2 regions of the Halobacillus trueperi genome follow, and region 1 is predicted to be linked to the other one. Evidence: predicted binding sites of a transcription regulator. Region 1 holds the regulator's gene; the other holds the start of a gene.
What was found. Region 1 encodes LexA, which represses DNA repair genes until DNA is damaged. Its sites were predicted from a motif close to CGAACATATGTTCG; they were not measured.

Region 1 (8,089 bases):
CTCAGAAGCGTGACCGGGTTCACCCGGCTACATATTTAGGTGAGGGCAAACTGGAAGAAATAAAAGAAGCAGCAGAGGAAGCTGAAGCTGAACTCGTGATATTCAATGATGAGTTATCACCTGGCCAGCTTAGAAATATAGCGGACAGGGTCGGCGTGCGTGTCATCGACAGAAGTCAGCTGATCCTGGACATTTTCGCAGGACGGGCGCGTACAAAGGAAGGAAAATTGCAGGTGGAACTTGCTCAACTGCAATATTTACTTCCACGGCTATCCGGACAAGGAACAGCGTTATCCCGGTTAGGTGGAGGGATTGGTACCCGTGGTCCTGGTGAAACCAAACTGGAAACCGACCGTCGTCATATCCAACGTAGAATTGATGATATCAAGAAGCGGTTGGATACGGTCGTAAAACAACGGGAGCAGTATCGAAAACGGAGAAAAGAAAACCGTGCCTTTCAAGTCGCAATCGTAGGTTATACGAATGCTGGTAAATCGACGTTCTTCAATAGAGTGACCGACAGCCAGTCCTTTGAAGAGGACTTATTGTTTGCTACGCTCGATCCATTGACAAGGCAAATGAGCCTTCCTTCTGGCTTTTTGTCTCTCCTTTCTGATACGGTAGGTTTTATTCAGGACTTACCAACGACGCTCATCGCGGCTTTCCGATCGACATTAGAGGAAGTAACAGAAGCGGACTTTATCGTTCATATGGTGGATGCTTCACACCCTGATCATATGCAGCAGGAAAAGACCGTATTGAGATTGTTGGATGAACTTGGAGCTGGTCAACTGCCGATCCTGACCGTTTACAATAAAAAAGATCTACTGCAGGAGGATTTCATTCCACACTCCTTCCCGTCGTTGACGGTGAGCGTTCATGATCCGATTGACCGTAAACGTGTCCTTCATAAAATCGAAGAGGTTTTAAAGGAAGAGTGGTATGAGTATGACGTTTTCGTGCCAGCTTCTGAAGGGAAACGATTGCAGCAATTCAAGGCCTACAGTATGATCACGAGCATCCATTTTTATGAGGAGAAAGAAGGCTATGCCCTTCATGGTTTCATCCATCCTGAGCACCCATTGAAACATCAAATATTATAAATTTGAACAAAACGTTGAATCAACGAAATTCTGCAAGATAGGAAGAGGACTCATCATGAACATTCAAGAATTGAAACACCATGTAGAAAAAGAGATCAAGAACCAACACGAGATGGTTGATGAGATTGTCGAGTACAATCAAGAAAAGGTATTAAAGGCATTCCATAAACTGAGGGTCAGCGATTCTCACTTTAATCCGACGACAGGTTATGGCTATGATGACTTTGGGCGAGACACACTAGAGGCTTTGTATGCAGAAATATTCAAAGCGGAAGATGCCCTTGTCAGACCTCAGCTCATCTCCGGAACGCATGCGATCACGACCGCCTTATTCGGTGTCATGCGCCCGGGGGATGAACTGCTATACATATCTGGAGATCCTTATGACACCCTAAGAGATGTCATTGGTTCTGAAGACAATAAGGATACAGGTTCTTTAAGTGATTTTGGTATCAGCTATCAAACCGTTCCTTTAGAAGGGAGTGGGGCTTTTTCCCATGATAGAATCCGAGCAGCTATACATGAAAAAACGAAGGTCGTAGCCATCCAAAGGTCCAAAGGATACGAGGATCGCCCTTCGTTTACTATTGACGAGTTACAATCCATCATTCAGTTCGTCCGTGAGATAAAAGACGATGTGATAATCTTTGTTGACAATTGTTATGGTGAATTCGTAGAAATGAAAGAACCGCTTGAAGTAGGTGCTGACATGATTGCTGGTTCATTAATAAAAAATCCGGGAGGCGGGATTGCCAGAGTCGGGGGTTATATTGCGGGACATGAACACCTGATTGAAAAATGCAGCTATCGACTGACGGCTCCTGGGTTAGGGAAAGAAACAGGGCCGAGTTTGAACAGCCTGCAAGAGATGTATCAAGGGATTTTCCTCGCACCACATGTTGTAGGAGAAGCTTTGAAAGGAGCCATTTTCACTTCTAAATATTTAAGTGAATGGGGCTTCGACACATCTCCTGCTTATGATGTGAAGCGGACGGATTTGATTCAATCCGTAAATTTCAATACGGCTGAACAAATGATCAGGTTCTGTCAATCCATTCAGCAGGCATCTCCTGTGAATTCTCATTTCAAACCAGAACCGAGCGCCATGCCTGGATACGAGGATGAAGTGATTATGGCTGCTGGTACTTTCATTCAAGGCGCGAGTCTTGAATTGACGGCCGATGGTCCCATTCGTCCCCCATATACGGCATTCGTTCAAGGTGGATTGACCTACGCGCATGTAAAGATCGCTGTCGTACAAGCGGTAGAGCAGTTGATCGAAGAGGGTATGGTTAAACTTTGAAGCGGAGGGAATGATAACCCTTTCAAAAAATAGCGCCAAATTGTGTGAACATTCCTCACATATGTTGACATATCCCTTGCGTGACGTATAATTAAAGTATCATTCTTATGGGGAGGTGGCACATCGATGAGTGATGAAATTCGTCGTTCTATGCCGTTATTCCCGATGGGGATTGTTCAATCATTGACAGACCTTACTGCACGGCAGATCCGGTACTACGAACAGCACGAGCTGGTTCAGCCGGCCCGTTCAGAAGGGAACCGTCGCATGTTCTCATTTAATGATGTCGATCGGCTGCTTGAAATCAAAGACTTGATCGATCAAGGTGTGAACATGGCCGGAATCAAGAAAGTTCTGAAGCTGAACGATCAGCCAGATAATGAAGTATATGACGAGGATCAAGTGAAGGAAGTTCATAATGAACTTACCGAAAAAGAACTACGTCGTATGCTGCAACGAGAACTATTCACAGCGGGAAGACAAGGTAAATTAGCAATCAGACAGGGAGAAATGTCAAGGTTCTTCCATTAATTTTGTGTTGAGAGGAGAAATTCAATGGGTTTAACAAAAGAAGAAATCTACAAAAAAATCGATGAGGAAAACGTCAAGTTTATCCGTCTTCAGTTCACGGATATGCTTGGTACGATCAAAAACGTGGAAATTCCACTAAGCCAGTTGGATAAAGCTATTGATGGCATGATGATGTTTGACGGGTCCTCCATTGAAGGATTCGTTCGTATCGAGGAGTCGGACATGTATTTGGTTCCAGACCTGGATACCTTCGTCGTTTTCCCTTGGACTTCAGAAAAAGGGAAGGTCGCACGATTCATCTGTGACATCTACAACCCAGACCAAACTCCTTTTGAAGGATGCCCACGCTATAACTTAAAGCGTAACATCAAAAAAATGGAGAAACTCGGATTTTCTGCTTTCAACATTGGTACAGAACCTGAATTTTTCCTATTCAAATTAGATGAAAAAGGCGAACCGACGATGGAATTGAATGATAAAGGCGGCTATTTCGACTTGGCACCGACCGATCTTGGTGAAAACTGCCGTCGTGACATCGTCCTTGAGCTTGAGGAAATGGGCTTTGAAATTGAAGCCTCTCACCATGAAGTCGCTCCAGGTCAGCACGAAATCGACTTTAAATATGCGGATGCCGTCAAGCACTGTGATGATATTCAAACATTCAAACTTGTCGTCAAAACCATAGCACGTCAACATGGCTTGCATGCAACGTTCATGCCTAAGCCGTTGTTTGGCGTGAACGGATCTGGTATGCACGCGAACATGTCTCTTTTCAACGAAAAGGGTAATGCTTTCTTTGATGAGAAAGGGAAGGAACAACTGTCAGAAGTGGCTTACCAGTTTACAGCAGGCATCATCAAGCATGCAACGAACTTCACAGCCGTGACAAACCCTACTGTCAATTCTTACAAGCGTCTTGTACCAGGGTATGAGGCTCCATGTTATGTAGCATGGTCCGGTCAGAACCGTAGTCCGCTCGTACGTGTTCCAACATCCCGTGGTTTGAGCACAAGAATCGAAGTTCGGAGTGTTGATCCATCAGCGAACCCATACATGGCGATGGCAGTCCTTCTTGCTGCTGGACTTGATGGTGTGGAAAATAAACTGGAAGCACCTGCTCCAGTCGATCGGAACATTTACGTTATGGATAAGAAAGAGCGTGAAGCACACGGAGTCAAAGACCTACCTGCTACTTTGTATGATGCATTGGAAGAGCTGCATCAAGATCCAATCATGGTAGAAGCTCTCGGCGAACACCTATTTGAACATTTCATTGAAGCGAAAGAAATTGAATGGGATATGTTCCGCACACAGGTTCATCCGTGGGAACGCGAACAATATTTACAGACGTATTAAACCTTAAAACCCTTGAAGCTAATAGCTTCAAGGGTTTTTCTATGCCTCACGAAACAGTTTGAATAGGGTGAAGAAAATTTCAAGATTTTGGTCGTATACTTTAGTGGATGTGTTACATATAATATTAGTAAGAACAAACGTTCCCTATTATGGAGGTGTCACCAATGGAAGCATTATTCCAACGTTCAAAACTCGAAAAGATGAAGTTGGAATGGATCTATATCAACCATAAAGGCGATTTGTCTCAACGGGTGATTAGAGTGGTCGACATTCAGGATGAATATGTAATTGCTTACTGCTATGAACGAAAACAAGTGAGAACGTTCAGAAAAAATAATATATTGTCTGTATTTCCTTTAACCTCCATCCGGAAAAGTTATGGAGCATGACAAAAATAAAGAAAGAGGCGAGTTTAACAAAACTCGCCTCTTTCAATTAATGTACGGTTCTGTATAGACCGACGACTTTCCCTAAAATGGATACGTCCTGTAATAGGATCGGTTCCATTGTTGCGTTTTCAGGCTGTAAACGAACGTGATTTCTTTCCTTGAAGAATCGTTTGACAGTGGCTTCTTCATCTTCTGTCATCGCCACGACGATGTCGCCGTTCTGAGCGGTTTGCTGTTGTCTGACGATGACCATGTCGCCGTCTAGAATTCCTGCCTCAATCATACTTTCCCCCTGGACGATCAGGACGAACGTGTTGTCATCAGATCCTGCGAGTGTATCTGGAAGCGGGACATATTCTTCGATATTCTCTACAGCTGTAATCGGTGAACCAGCCGTGACTTTACCGATTACTGGAGCATAGGAGGCTTCACTTCTCGGAATACTGTGATCTTCTTCCAATTCAATGACTTCAATGGCACGAGGTTTCGTCGGATCGCGTCTAATGTAGCCTTTTTTCTCTAATCTGGATAAGTGACCATGTACTGTTGAACTTGAAGCGAGACCAACGGATTGACCGATCTCTCTTACGGATGGTGGATATCCTTTCATTAAAACCTGCTCTTTAATAAAATCTAGTATTTCCTGCTGCCGTTTTGAAAGTTTACTCATAGATTAGCACCTCGTACATAGGATTATAGTAACCACATTGTACCACTTATGATTCAAAAATACAAACACGCGTTCGAAAAAACCATTGACAAGAACCTGTGTTCGTATATAATAAAAGTAACAAACACGAACACAGGTTCTTAAGAACGTTCGTTCTATGAAAACGGAGGGGTTATGTATGTTTAACAAATTATCGAAGCTGGATTACACCTACATTATTCTTTTTATTGTTAGTTTTATCATTCTCTATTATTCTATGGTCACAGCTGTTTAATAGAGAAAGAGAGAGGAACATTCAATTGAAGGTGATTTTATACTGCAGGGTAAGTACGGAAAAAGAAGCTCAAGTGACATCATTAAACCGCCAAAGAACCGAGTTGACTTCAATGGCAGACAGTCACGAATTTGAAGTTGTGGAATGTATTGAAGAACAAGCGAGTGGTTACGATATTGAGCGGGACGGGATCTTCCGTATGCTGGAATGTTTTTCTTCCGGGCGTGCGGAAGCTCTGTTAATTCAGGATGAGACTCGATTGGGACGTGGGAATACGAAAATCGCATTGTTTCATCAATTGAATCGGTTGAATATTAAGGTGTATTCTTTATCAAATCAGGGAGAGTTGCAGTTATCAGAGTCGGATTCTATGGTTTTACAGATTGTGGGGATCGTAGAGGAATACCAGAGGAAAATACATAATATGAAAATACGCCGGGGAATGAGAAAAGCCGTTGAGGGCGGCTATGACCCATCAATCAATTTATCCAATCGGGACCAGGCGCCAGGTCGTGAGAGAATCAAATTTCCTATTGAAGAAGTTGTCCGGTTAAGGAAAAATGAGCTGACGTTTAAAGATATCGCTGCGACACTAAGAGGCCTTGGATATGATGTATCGAAGGCTACGGTTCATCGCAGATACAAGGAATACCTATCGCTTGAAAAAGAAGAAGAATCACGGTAATATATAGTTTAAGGACAAGGATCTGTGGATTTCTTGTCTTTTTCATGTTTTTACGATCCAGACTATGAGTAAAGGAGAAGGATCTATGTTATCTAAAGAAAAAATTAATCGTATAAATGAACTAGCGAATAAATCAAAGCAGGAAGAGCTTTCGAAGGAAGAAAAAGCGGAACAGCAGAAGCTGCGTCAGGAATACTTGAAAAATGCTCGTCAATCTTTCAAGAATCAGCTGAAAGGAGTTACCGTCATCGACCCGAATGGGGATGACGTGACACCTAAGAAGCTTCGTCAAATGCAGGAAAACGAAAAAAAGAACTAATTTTTAAATCTCCGTGTTCGATAATTTTCGAATGCGGATTTTTTTGTTTAAAACCCTTAATAAGGGGGAAATTAGGTAGGAGGTTGTGCAAAGATTTCGCACAACGCTTGTTTCAAAATGAATTTCATTATAGGATAATACATGGTACATATACCTGAAACGAAAGGGGAATGTTGAACATGGCAAACAGCCTTGAACAAACATCAATCAATACGATTAGAACTTTAACAATCGATGCAGTAGAAAAAGCAAACTCCGGACACCCGGGGATGCCGATGGGTGCAGCACCGATGGCATATACGCTATGGACTCAGTTCATGGATCATAATCCGAAAAACTCGAACTGGTTCGACCGCGACCGTTTCGTCCTATCTGCTGGACACGGATCTATGCTTCTTTACAGCTTGCTCCACTTATCCGGTTATAACGTGACGATGGACGACCTTAAGTCCTTCCGTCAATGGGATTCCAAAACCCCTGGTCACCCAGAGTTTGGTCACACAGACGGTGTAGAAGCAACTACAGGTCCCCTTGGACAAGGTATTGCAATGGCGACCGGAATGGCAATGGCTGAAGCTCACCTTGCAGCGAAATATAACCGTGAAGGTTATAATGTCGTTGACCATTACACTTATTCCATTTGTGGTGACGGGGACTTGATGGAAGGGGTATCCCAGGAATCTGCTTCTCTTGCCGGTCACCTTGGTCTAGGTAAATTGATCGTTCTTTATGATTCCAATGATATTTCTCTTGATGGCGACCTTGATCGTTCCTTCAGCGAGAGTGTTGAAAAGCGCTATGAAGCCTATGGATGGCAGGTGATCCGCGTAGAGGATGGTACGAACACAGAGGATATTGCTCAGGCACTTGAGAAAGCAAAAGCGAATACAGATCAACCAACAATGATCGAAGTGAAAACGGTTATTGGGTATGGATCTCCTAATAAATCTGGTAAGTCTGCCTCCCACGGTGCTCCTTTAGGAGAAGAGGAAGGAACGGCAGCTAAACAGTTCTACAAGTGGGATCACGAGCCATTCCACGTACCTGAAGAGGTCTATCAGGACTTTAAAGAAAAGGTTCAGCAAAATGGTCAGGATAAAGAAGAATCTTGGAACAACCTAATGGCTCATTACAAAGAAGCACATCCAGAGCTTGCGGAAGAGTTTGAGCGTGCGATTCGCGGAGAGCTTCCTGAAGGCTGGGATCAAAGTCTTCCAACTTATCAGGTGGGCGAAGACAGTCCTGCGACACGCGCAGCTTCTGGAGATGCAATCAACGCTCTTTCAAAAGTTATCCCTAACTTCTTTGGTGGTAGTGCCGACCTTGCAGGTTCAAATAAAACGGCCGTCAAAGATGAAGAAGACTTTTCACGTAACAACTACGCAGGTCGAAACATCTGGTTCGGAGTTCGTGAATTTGCCATGGCGGCTGCCTTAAACGGAATGGGACTTCATGGTGG
Region 2 (8,089 bases), on a different contig from region 1:
AAAAGCACATGCTCCTTCGTATGCGGGAACAATTCCTCAATCCGTTGAATGAGGGTCGCCGGAACCTTTGACTTTCCTTCCTCATTACTGAGCGGATAGCTGACCCACAATTTATCGGCGGGCATTGTCAGAGCCAAGTACACATAAAAACGATCATCCAGCAGCTGGCGATTGCTGCCATCGGCAAGTTGAATGCCGTGCTCCGCAAGCAAGGAACGCTCCTGTTCAGAAATCATGCCATCACTTGGCGGCTTCATCGGCCACATCCCATCGGTGACACCGAGAAGGAATGACGCTTTGATGCCCGTCATTCTTGAACGGTCAACACTTCCGACGATGACATGGTCCATGCTTGGCGGAACGTGGGCGAACGTCAACGATTCCAAGCCACTGTCAATCGTACTGCGAAAAACTTGGAGTGACATTTTTTCGTCGCCGGCCATTTCCACCATTTCATCGAGCAGTTGCAGGAAATCATCCCATACTTGCGCCTGTTCCCTCCCGCGCTCGATGTCTCCTTTTTCATCATAAAACGTACGCCACGACTCGAGCTGATCCGGAACACGCAAACCTTCCAACCATGAGTAAATGACTCGTGCACGCTCTTCAATCGTTTTGGCTGTTCTTAACTCCTCATCAAATGGCTTGAGCGCCTGGCGCACTTGTTCACGGTACGCATTAATCCGCGCTTGTTTCGCTTTTTCTTCATCCGTCTGTGCAGACTGTTCAAATCCACGAAAACGCTGATAAACCCAGGGCTCATCTGAAAACCATTGACTGCGCGCCCGTATGCCGTATTCAAGTACGTAATTTTCGAGTTCGTCAATCCCATCTTCATTCAATGGATACTTGCGGTCTGTCGCTGGAATAAAACCGGTTTTTAACAGTCGAAAAACAGCATCATAACGGAAATTCCCTTCTACGACATCGAGCCCAGAACGGACGAGTTCAATCATCGGATGGTTGAGCATTGTCCTTTTTTCATCAATAAATACAGGAATATTGTAATCATCAAAGAGCGTTTCAATCAGACTATGATAAACGTCCGGCTCACGCATCAGAATAGCCATATCCTTATAACGGTAGCCTTCATCACGAACAAGATGAAGAATTTCCTGCGCGACCCCTTCAACTTCTGCACGAGGGTGGACCGCTTCTGCAATCTGAATCGGCACTTCTCCTTCAAACGGGTCCGCTGGTCGTACATCATAGTACTTTTCTAAATGAAGAAATGCCGGCTGGTCTTTCATCCGGCCTGACGTATGGTCAAGCACCTCCGTATCTTCCAAGCGGACACCTGCTTCCTCAGCCACCCTTTTCAGATCAAGGTACGTTTGTTTCGTTTCATGAAACAAATCCAGCTCAGGATTCTCTTCTCCTGCCGGTTCTTCTGTCGTCAACGTGATATGAACCTTCTTCACCTTTCTCAACAGGGTTTCAATGACTTGATACTCCTGAGGCGTGAAGCTATGAAACCCGTCAATGTACACTTCTGCTCCTTCTAAAAAAGAAGCCTCAGGAATTTTGCTGGCAAGAAGCTGGAGCTGATCCTCACTATCTATGTATTGATCTTTCAGCGCATCAACAAGACGGTCATAAATGTATGTCATATCATCCAACTTGTCTCTCAAACCCTGTTCCTGACTCGTGGTGTGAACGAACTGATCAAGCGCGTCCATCTGTGCTTGGAGGTCCTCGGGAGTAATTCGGTAACGCTTGAATTCTGTGATCATCCCCTCCAGCTGTTCAATGAACCCCTGTTTCTCAACCGCTTTTTGAAAAACACGCCAATCAGACGTCCGTTCCTCCACGATTTTGCGCAGCATCATCTGAACCCCTGTAGACGTGATAAATTTCTTCGTCCCCCCTCCGGTTTCCTGAAGCACTCTCCAGGCCAGCCTTGAAAAACTGAAGACTTGAGCACGAATCGATCCTTCCACTCCCTCTCTTTTCAGAAGGCCATATTCCTGTTGGAAGGTCATCTGGTCCGGCACGATATAAATAATCGCTGGTCCTCGTGGGTCATCTTTTAACTTTGCTTCTATTTCATTTAAGCAACGTGTACTTTTCCCTGCTCCTGAACGACCGAGCAAAAAACGCAGCCCCATACCGACCGCTCCTTTCTTTCTCATTCTGTTTATATTTTATCATTTTTGCACCGTTTATGATGCTCTCCCGCTCTTCAACAATCGCTCCCTTTTCTTGAAGACTCAATTTCGAGACTTTTGTTGAGTGGATGGGGCTGCGGGGAATAGCTCGCTTTCCGCGGGAGCGCGGTGAGCCTCCTCAAGCTTCGCTCTGCGGGGTCTCACCATGCACTTTTTCCTATTAGATATCCGGTTCCGGCGCCTAGCGGCTAGTGAGACTTCCCTCGCTTCTGTACGATAAGTCAACATCGAATCACTCCGTTCTTCGTGTTTCCTTTATCTCCGCCAGCTCAGTCCAGTCCATACGCCGCTGACCGAGGCGCCTGCACACTTAAGGTAGGAGTCTCGCCATTCCCCTCCGCCCCTCTGCCATTTAAGTATCTCGAAACCACTTTCGGAATTAGCTGCTTTTATGCACATAGTTATTGGAGGGGAATCAACTCCTAAGCACACTATTCTGCATGCAAAAAGCTTGTTATAGAGCGCTTTTTGCGTATAAGACCAGGATAGTGGAAGGCACCCTCCCCCAGTAAATGGGTTCGTTTCTCACTTTCATGGTATGGGGTGGTTGGGAAGCTGCGAGACTCCCGTGGGAGAAGGAGACAGGCGAGATCCCGCAGGACGTAGTCCGAGGAAGCTCGGCGCTCCCCCACAGGAAAGCGAGTAGCTTCCCAACTACCCCTGACTCCAAATGTGGCAAACGAACCCGGGTTATCTCGAAACTGAGTCTTCCACAATCCTGCCATATTGTTGAATAACGATAGACATAAAAAAACCGCCCTTTGAGGACGGTTGCGGTTAAAACTGCACGCCGAGTTGATTCATAGGCCAGTAGCGTACATCCACTTTTCCGACGACGGTATCAGCGGGTACAAACCCAAAATATCTACTATCCAGACTGTCCCGTCTGTTGTCCCCCATTACGAATAAGTGACCTTCAGGGACCTTCTGATGCCCCGTCACATCTTCCAAGGTGAAATCTTCCGTAAAAGGAAGGCCATCATTCGGACGGAGTGGATCGAGGTAACTTTCGTCGACACGTTCACCGTTGATATATAACTGATCATCCCGAACGGCAATTTCATCCCCGCTAATTCCGATGACCCGCTTCACATAATCCTCTTGTTCATTTGCGTGAAAAACGATGACCTGTTGCCTTTCAATATCCTGCCAATCATAGACTGCTTTATTGACCATTAATAAATTCCCGTCATAGAGCGTCGGTTCCATTGACTCGCCATCTACAATGTAGCTTGCGAATAAATAAGAGCGGAATACAAAAGCCAGCAATAGGGCGATTAATACCGTTCGGATCGCTCTTCGATATTTTTTCATAGTTTGCGCCTCCAGGTGTTATGCTACCAACATTTTACCCTTGCTGAGACAAACTTAATCCCCGCTGTACGCTTTCTGCTCCGCCTTTATTTGTATTCTTTTCTCAATATACTTCCCAAGCACCCAGAAAAGCAGAATGCAAACGCCGACGACAATCGATTTCACTGGATTCTGCGCAAACGATGCGATACTCGAACCTACATAGGCAATTGTGAAAATCATGACTGCTTTGCCCAAAAGGACGGCTAGAATGAATTGCTGTCGACTGACATTGGATAACCCAGAAACCACGTTAATGATCGAGGATGGAGAAAAGGGGAAGCACATGAGCAAGAACAATGGGCCAAACCCATGCTCTTCCACCCACTTCGTCACTTTCTTCACTTGCTTTTGCCTCGTAATCTTCTTGAACAAACGCTTATCCCCTAATCGGCGAATAATAAAAAATACGCACAAAGATCCGAAAACAGCCCCAAGCCATGAATAAAGAAACCCTTTGAATAACCCATACACGACAGCATTGGCTAAAACAAAGGCGACAAGTGGCAAAATCGGCAAAAACGCTTCGATAAGAGGAAATAGGATGCCCGGAATTGGTCCAAACCGTTCCAATCCTTCAAGCTGCCTGATGATGTAATCAAATAATTGATCATTCTCCGCTAAATGGCGCCATTGGTTTATTTTTTCAAACACTGAATCCATGATGCTGCTCCTTATGTACACTAGCGACCAGTGTATGCTTTTCTTTATTTTATCTGAAATTCTGCTCCATGCCTACCAGTATGTGAGCCCATATCTAGTATTTCCCCCTCTTGCCACTTTCAACCTTTTTGTAAAACTATCTTGCATACATTGGACCTTTCCGTGGTATAATACAAACAAGAACACTTGTTCGTATTCGGAGGAGAATGACATGAGGTATCTAAAGCAAAACGAATTGGATCTCGCTTCCCGCTATTTGTTTTTATCTATGGCCATCACTGTGATTAGGCAGGATCGGAAACACATGGAACAAGGGAAATTCAAAATCAAGGAGCCGTACATGGAGATGCTTGGTAAAATGGAACTGGAAGCGCGAAAGGAACGGAGAGAACTGAGAAAGCAAATGGACCAGATGAAATTGCAGGTGGTTGAATCAGGAAGGAACGATTCATTTACCTCTTTCCTTTTTTTAGCTCATGGATATGAAGAGAAGCGCAACTATTTCAATCCAGCCATCAGAAAAAAAGTGGAAAACATTTTGTTCGAGCTTATGAGAAGGTCTCAGCGATCCGTTCGGCACGATGGTCAGCAACCACAGGTGTCGAATGGAAACGGTCCTCAAGAATGACGCGCAAATGAGCGGTTCGCTGCACTTGATTGGCAAACATGCCATCAGAAACCGGTAGATTCACGGTCATACCGTTCGTGAATTGAACAGTCGTCGTTTTATTGGACTCTCCACGGTAGGAGCGGATATATTTGTGGGCGATCCAGGAGCAGTCTTTTCGTTTCGGGGAGATAATCGGGAAGAAATAAATGCCCATCGCTTCTGATATGACAATCGGTGGTTTGTGCGTGTAACCGGTCAATTGCTTTGTGCCAGCAATCCGGCCATCAAGGCTGCTTGCAAAGTAACGGCAGGAACGATCAATAAGATCACTTGGCCATTTTGAAATGACAAAGCTTTCATCCGTTTCCATAACTTCTGTAAAAGCTTGTCCATCCTCATTGTTTGTGGCAATAAGAGCAATGGTCTGAGGATTAATCTCGTATTCTTTTCCATGAACATATGTCATCCACTACAACACCTCTTTCATTTCAAGTGGCGGCAGCTCTACACTCAGGTCGAACCTACCGCTCATCTTCTTTAATTTACCAAATCACCCGACAAAAGTCTAAACATTCTTAAAAAATGTTTCATTTCGACGATTCTGCTATACTACAATTACACCTTTTCTTCTTTCTGCCCTTTGTTTCCTCTCTGCTCTTCACCACGACCAAAGTCAGGATTAAGTAATGTGAAGAAATCGAGTTCAGGCTGAACCGGTTGATCTTTCATTTGAAACACCTCTCAAGCAAAATTTCATTTAGGAGGAATACAACATGTGGAGCCGAAAAAACAAGAAGCCGAAACTGGAGAAGAAGGATTTATCCATCCACGATGTCCGAAAAGCCGTCCATGCCTATGCGGATGCCAAACCAAAAGATGTTCCTCTGAGTGTGATCATCAAAGAGGACCTTTCCTTGGATTATGAACTTTTAGCCCCCTACTTAAAGGCTGTGCCTATTCAAAACTTCTACATGTCCCGGGAAACCTATGAGTTGTTTGAAGAACAGGACCGGAATCTTGCGCTGGATATCGATCTTGTTCAACATGCCGTCGACCAATATATGAAACAGACACAGGAGCTTCCTGTCATAGATGATGACCCATATAAACGGATAAGTTATTATAAGCTCGAAAATCACCATTTGTTACAACGCAGACCAGAACGTGACTTTTATCTTACAAAAGAAGAATTTATGATCACCTACAAAAAACCTAAATGATCATCGATCAGACGTTCCTAAAGTCATCCCACCATCCACAACGATTTCCGTTCCCGTACAATAAGAACTATCGTCAGAAGCAAGGAAAGCAATAGCTTTAGCTATTTCCCGGGGCTGCCCGATCCTGCCGAGAGGGATCGAATCATAAAATTCCGGAACCCCTTTTCCCTCTGTTGCCATCTCAGTCTCCACTCCACCTGGGTGAACCATATTGACACGCACCCCTGACGGTCCGAGTTCAATAGCTGCAGCTTTCGACATCGCCACTACAGAGGCTTTCGTTGCTGCGTATGCAGATGACTGACTAATCGGAGCGAAAGAAGAGATAGATAAGTTATTCACGATGGAACCCTTGCCTTGTTCGATCATATAAGGGATAGCTGCCTGCATTCCGAAAAAGACCCCCAGCTGATTTACTTGGATCAATTGCTCATACTCCTCCGCTTTCATCTCTATAAAAGGTTTGCGGATCAATAAGCCAGCATTGTTCACAAGCACATCCAACCGGCCGAATTTCTTCACGACCTTATCCGTTGCAGCTATCCATTCCTCGTTCTTCGTAACATCTAACTGTACAGCAGATGCTTCCGAAGATCCTGTAGATGTTACCACCTTTTCAGCAAGGTTGACATTTCGCGCTCCAAACGCCACCTTTGCGCCAAGAGATAACAAATATTCCGCAATTGCCTTTCCCTGTCCACGATTTGCACCAGTCACCAACACAACTTGACCCTCTAATTTTTTCACCCTGTTTAAGCTCCCTTCCATCCATCATTCCGTTATTTTTCACACAATCAACAAAGTTTATTAAAGTATTTGGCAGGATTGTGTAAGACTCGATTTCGAGACTTTTGTTGAGTGGATGGGGCTGCGGGGAATAGCTCGCTTTCCGCGGGAGCGCGGTGAGCCTCCTCAAGCTTCGCTCTGCGGGGTCTCACCATGCACTTTTTTCCTATTAGATATCCGGTTCCGGCGCCTAGCGGCTAGTGAGACTTCCCTCGCTTCTGTACGATAAGTCAACATCGAATCACTCCGTTCTTCGTGTTTCCTTTATCTCCGCCAGCTCAGTCCAGTCCATACGCCGCTGACCGAGGCGCCTGTACACTTAAGGTAGGAGTCTCGCCATTCCCCTCCGCCCCTTTACTATTTAAGTGTCTCGAAACCACTTCTCTAATAAGCAGCCATTCAGCTTGATGGAATTGTAAGAATAAACTCCCATGCTCAGGTGTTAGAATCCTGAAAGCTTGTTACAGCGCGCTTTATGCTTCTAACAGTGGGATCGTGGAAGGCAAATCCAACTTGGTAAAGGGGTTCGTTACGCACCTATATCGAATGGGGTGGTTGGGAAGCTGCGAGACTCCCGTGGGAGAAAGGAGATAGGCGAGATCCCGCAGGACGTAGTCCAAGGAAGCTCGCCACTCCCCCACAGGAAAGCGAGTAGCTTCTCAACCACCCCTGACGCTCAACCCAGCAACGAAACCCGAAAGAGTCTCGAAACTGAGTCTTCCACAAACGGGAGCTTTTGTGGGATAAGAAAAGACAAAAAAAGAAAAAAAAGTGCCCATGCTCGCGTGAGCATGGGCCAAAAGAGACGACTGGTTAACTTTTGAGTGAGGGAATAAATTGTTGGAAAAGTTCTTTTGAGAGGAAAGACTTTTCCATGACACTCATCAGTAAACAACGTTACTGACCTATTTATGACAACCAAATCATAAATAGTTATGAGATAAATAAGCATCACCGCTTATCTGTTTCTATTGTAATATATCCTAGGTCCGGATTCACCGAAAAAAAGTTGCGGAGGTCCGCAAACTGGTGCGAATTTTCTAGTAAATGACATGCGACAACTGAATCTTCCAATTACGTATATCGGACAATATGATCCATCTCCTCTGTCAATTGGTTTTCTTCTGTTGCAAATTGACGTTGAAGTGATTCGAGATCAAGAAGAGCTTCACAAGTCTTTTTTCTAATTTCCCTTACTTCTTCATGAGAAGATTGAATCTTATTCTGGACGAACCAATCCACAAGTAAACCATCCAAAAAATAGTCACCAACTGTCAAACCACCAGATA

Region 2: DYE48_RS13495 (YhjD family protein) is a predicted target of LexA. The motif match lies at 4,364-4,377, and genes of this name have one in related genera.

Annotation. Positions count from the first base shown of each region.
Region 1 is NZ_QUAE01000005.1:109,821-117,909, forward strand. It holds gene hflX (GTPase HflX) at 1-1,103, shown strand, start outside; gene DYE48_RS08465 (methionine gamma-lyase family protein) at 1,159-2,406, shown strand; gene DYE48_RS08470 (MerR family transcriptional regulator) at 2,533-2,937, shown strand; gene glnA (type I glutamate--ammonia ligase) at 2,962-4,293, shown strand; gene DYE48_RS08480 (hypothetical protein) at 4,458-4,682, shown strand; gene lexA (transcriptional repressor LexA) at 4,729-5,352, opposite strand; gene DYE48_RS08490 (YneB family resolvase-like protein) at 5,652-6,311, shown strand; gene DYE48_RS08495 (DUF896 domain-containing protein) at 6,397-6,630, shown strand; gene tkt (transketolase) at 6,810-8,089, shown strand, end outside.
Region 2 is NZ_QUAE01000011.1:4,983-13,071, reverse strand. It holds gene addB (helicase-exonuclease AddAB subunit AddB) at 1-2,108, opposite strand, end outside; gene lepB (signal peptidase I) at 2,946-3,482, opposite strand; gene DYE48_RS13500 (TVP38/TMEM64 family protein) at 3,537-4,184, opposite strand; gene DYE48_RS13495 (YhjD family protein) at 4,396-4,812, shown strand; gene DYE48_RS13490 (competence protein ComK) at 4,733-5,260, opposite strand; gene DYE48_RS13485 (DUF3939 domain-containing protein) at 5,568-6,014, shown strand; gene DYE48_RS13480 (SDR family NAD(P)-dependent oxidoreductase) at 6,015-6,761, opposite strand; gene DYE48_RS13475 (hypothetical protein) at 7,875-8,089, opposite strand, start outside.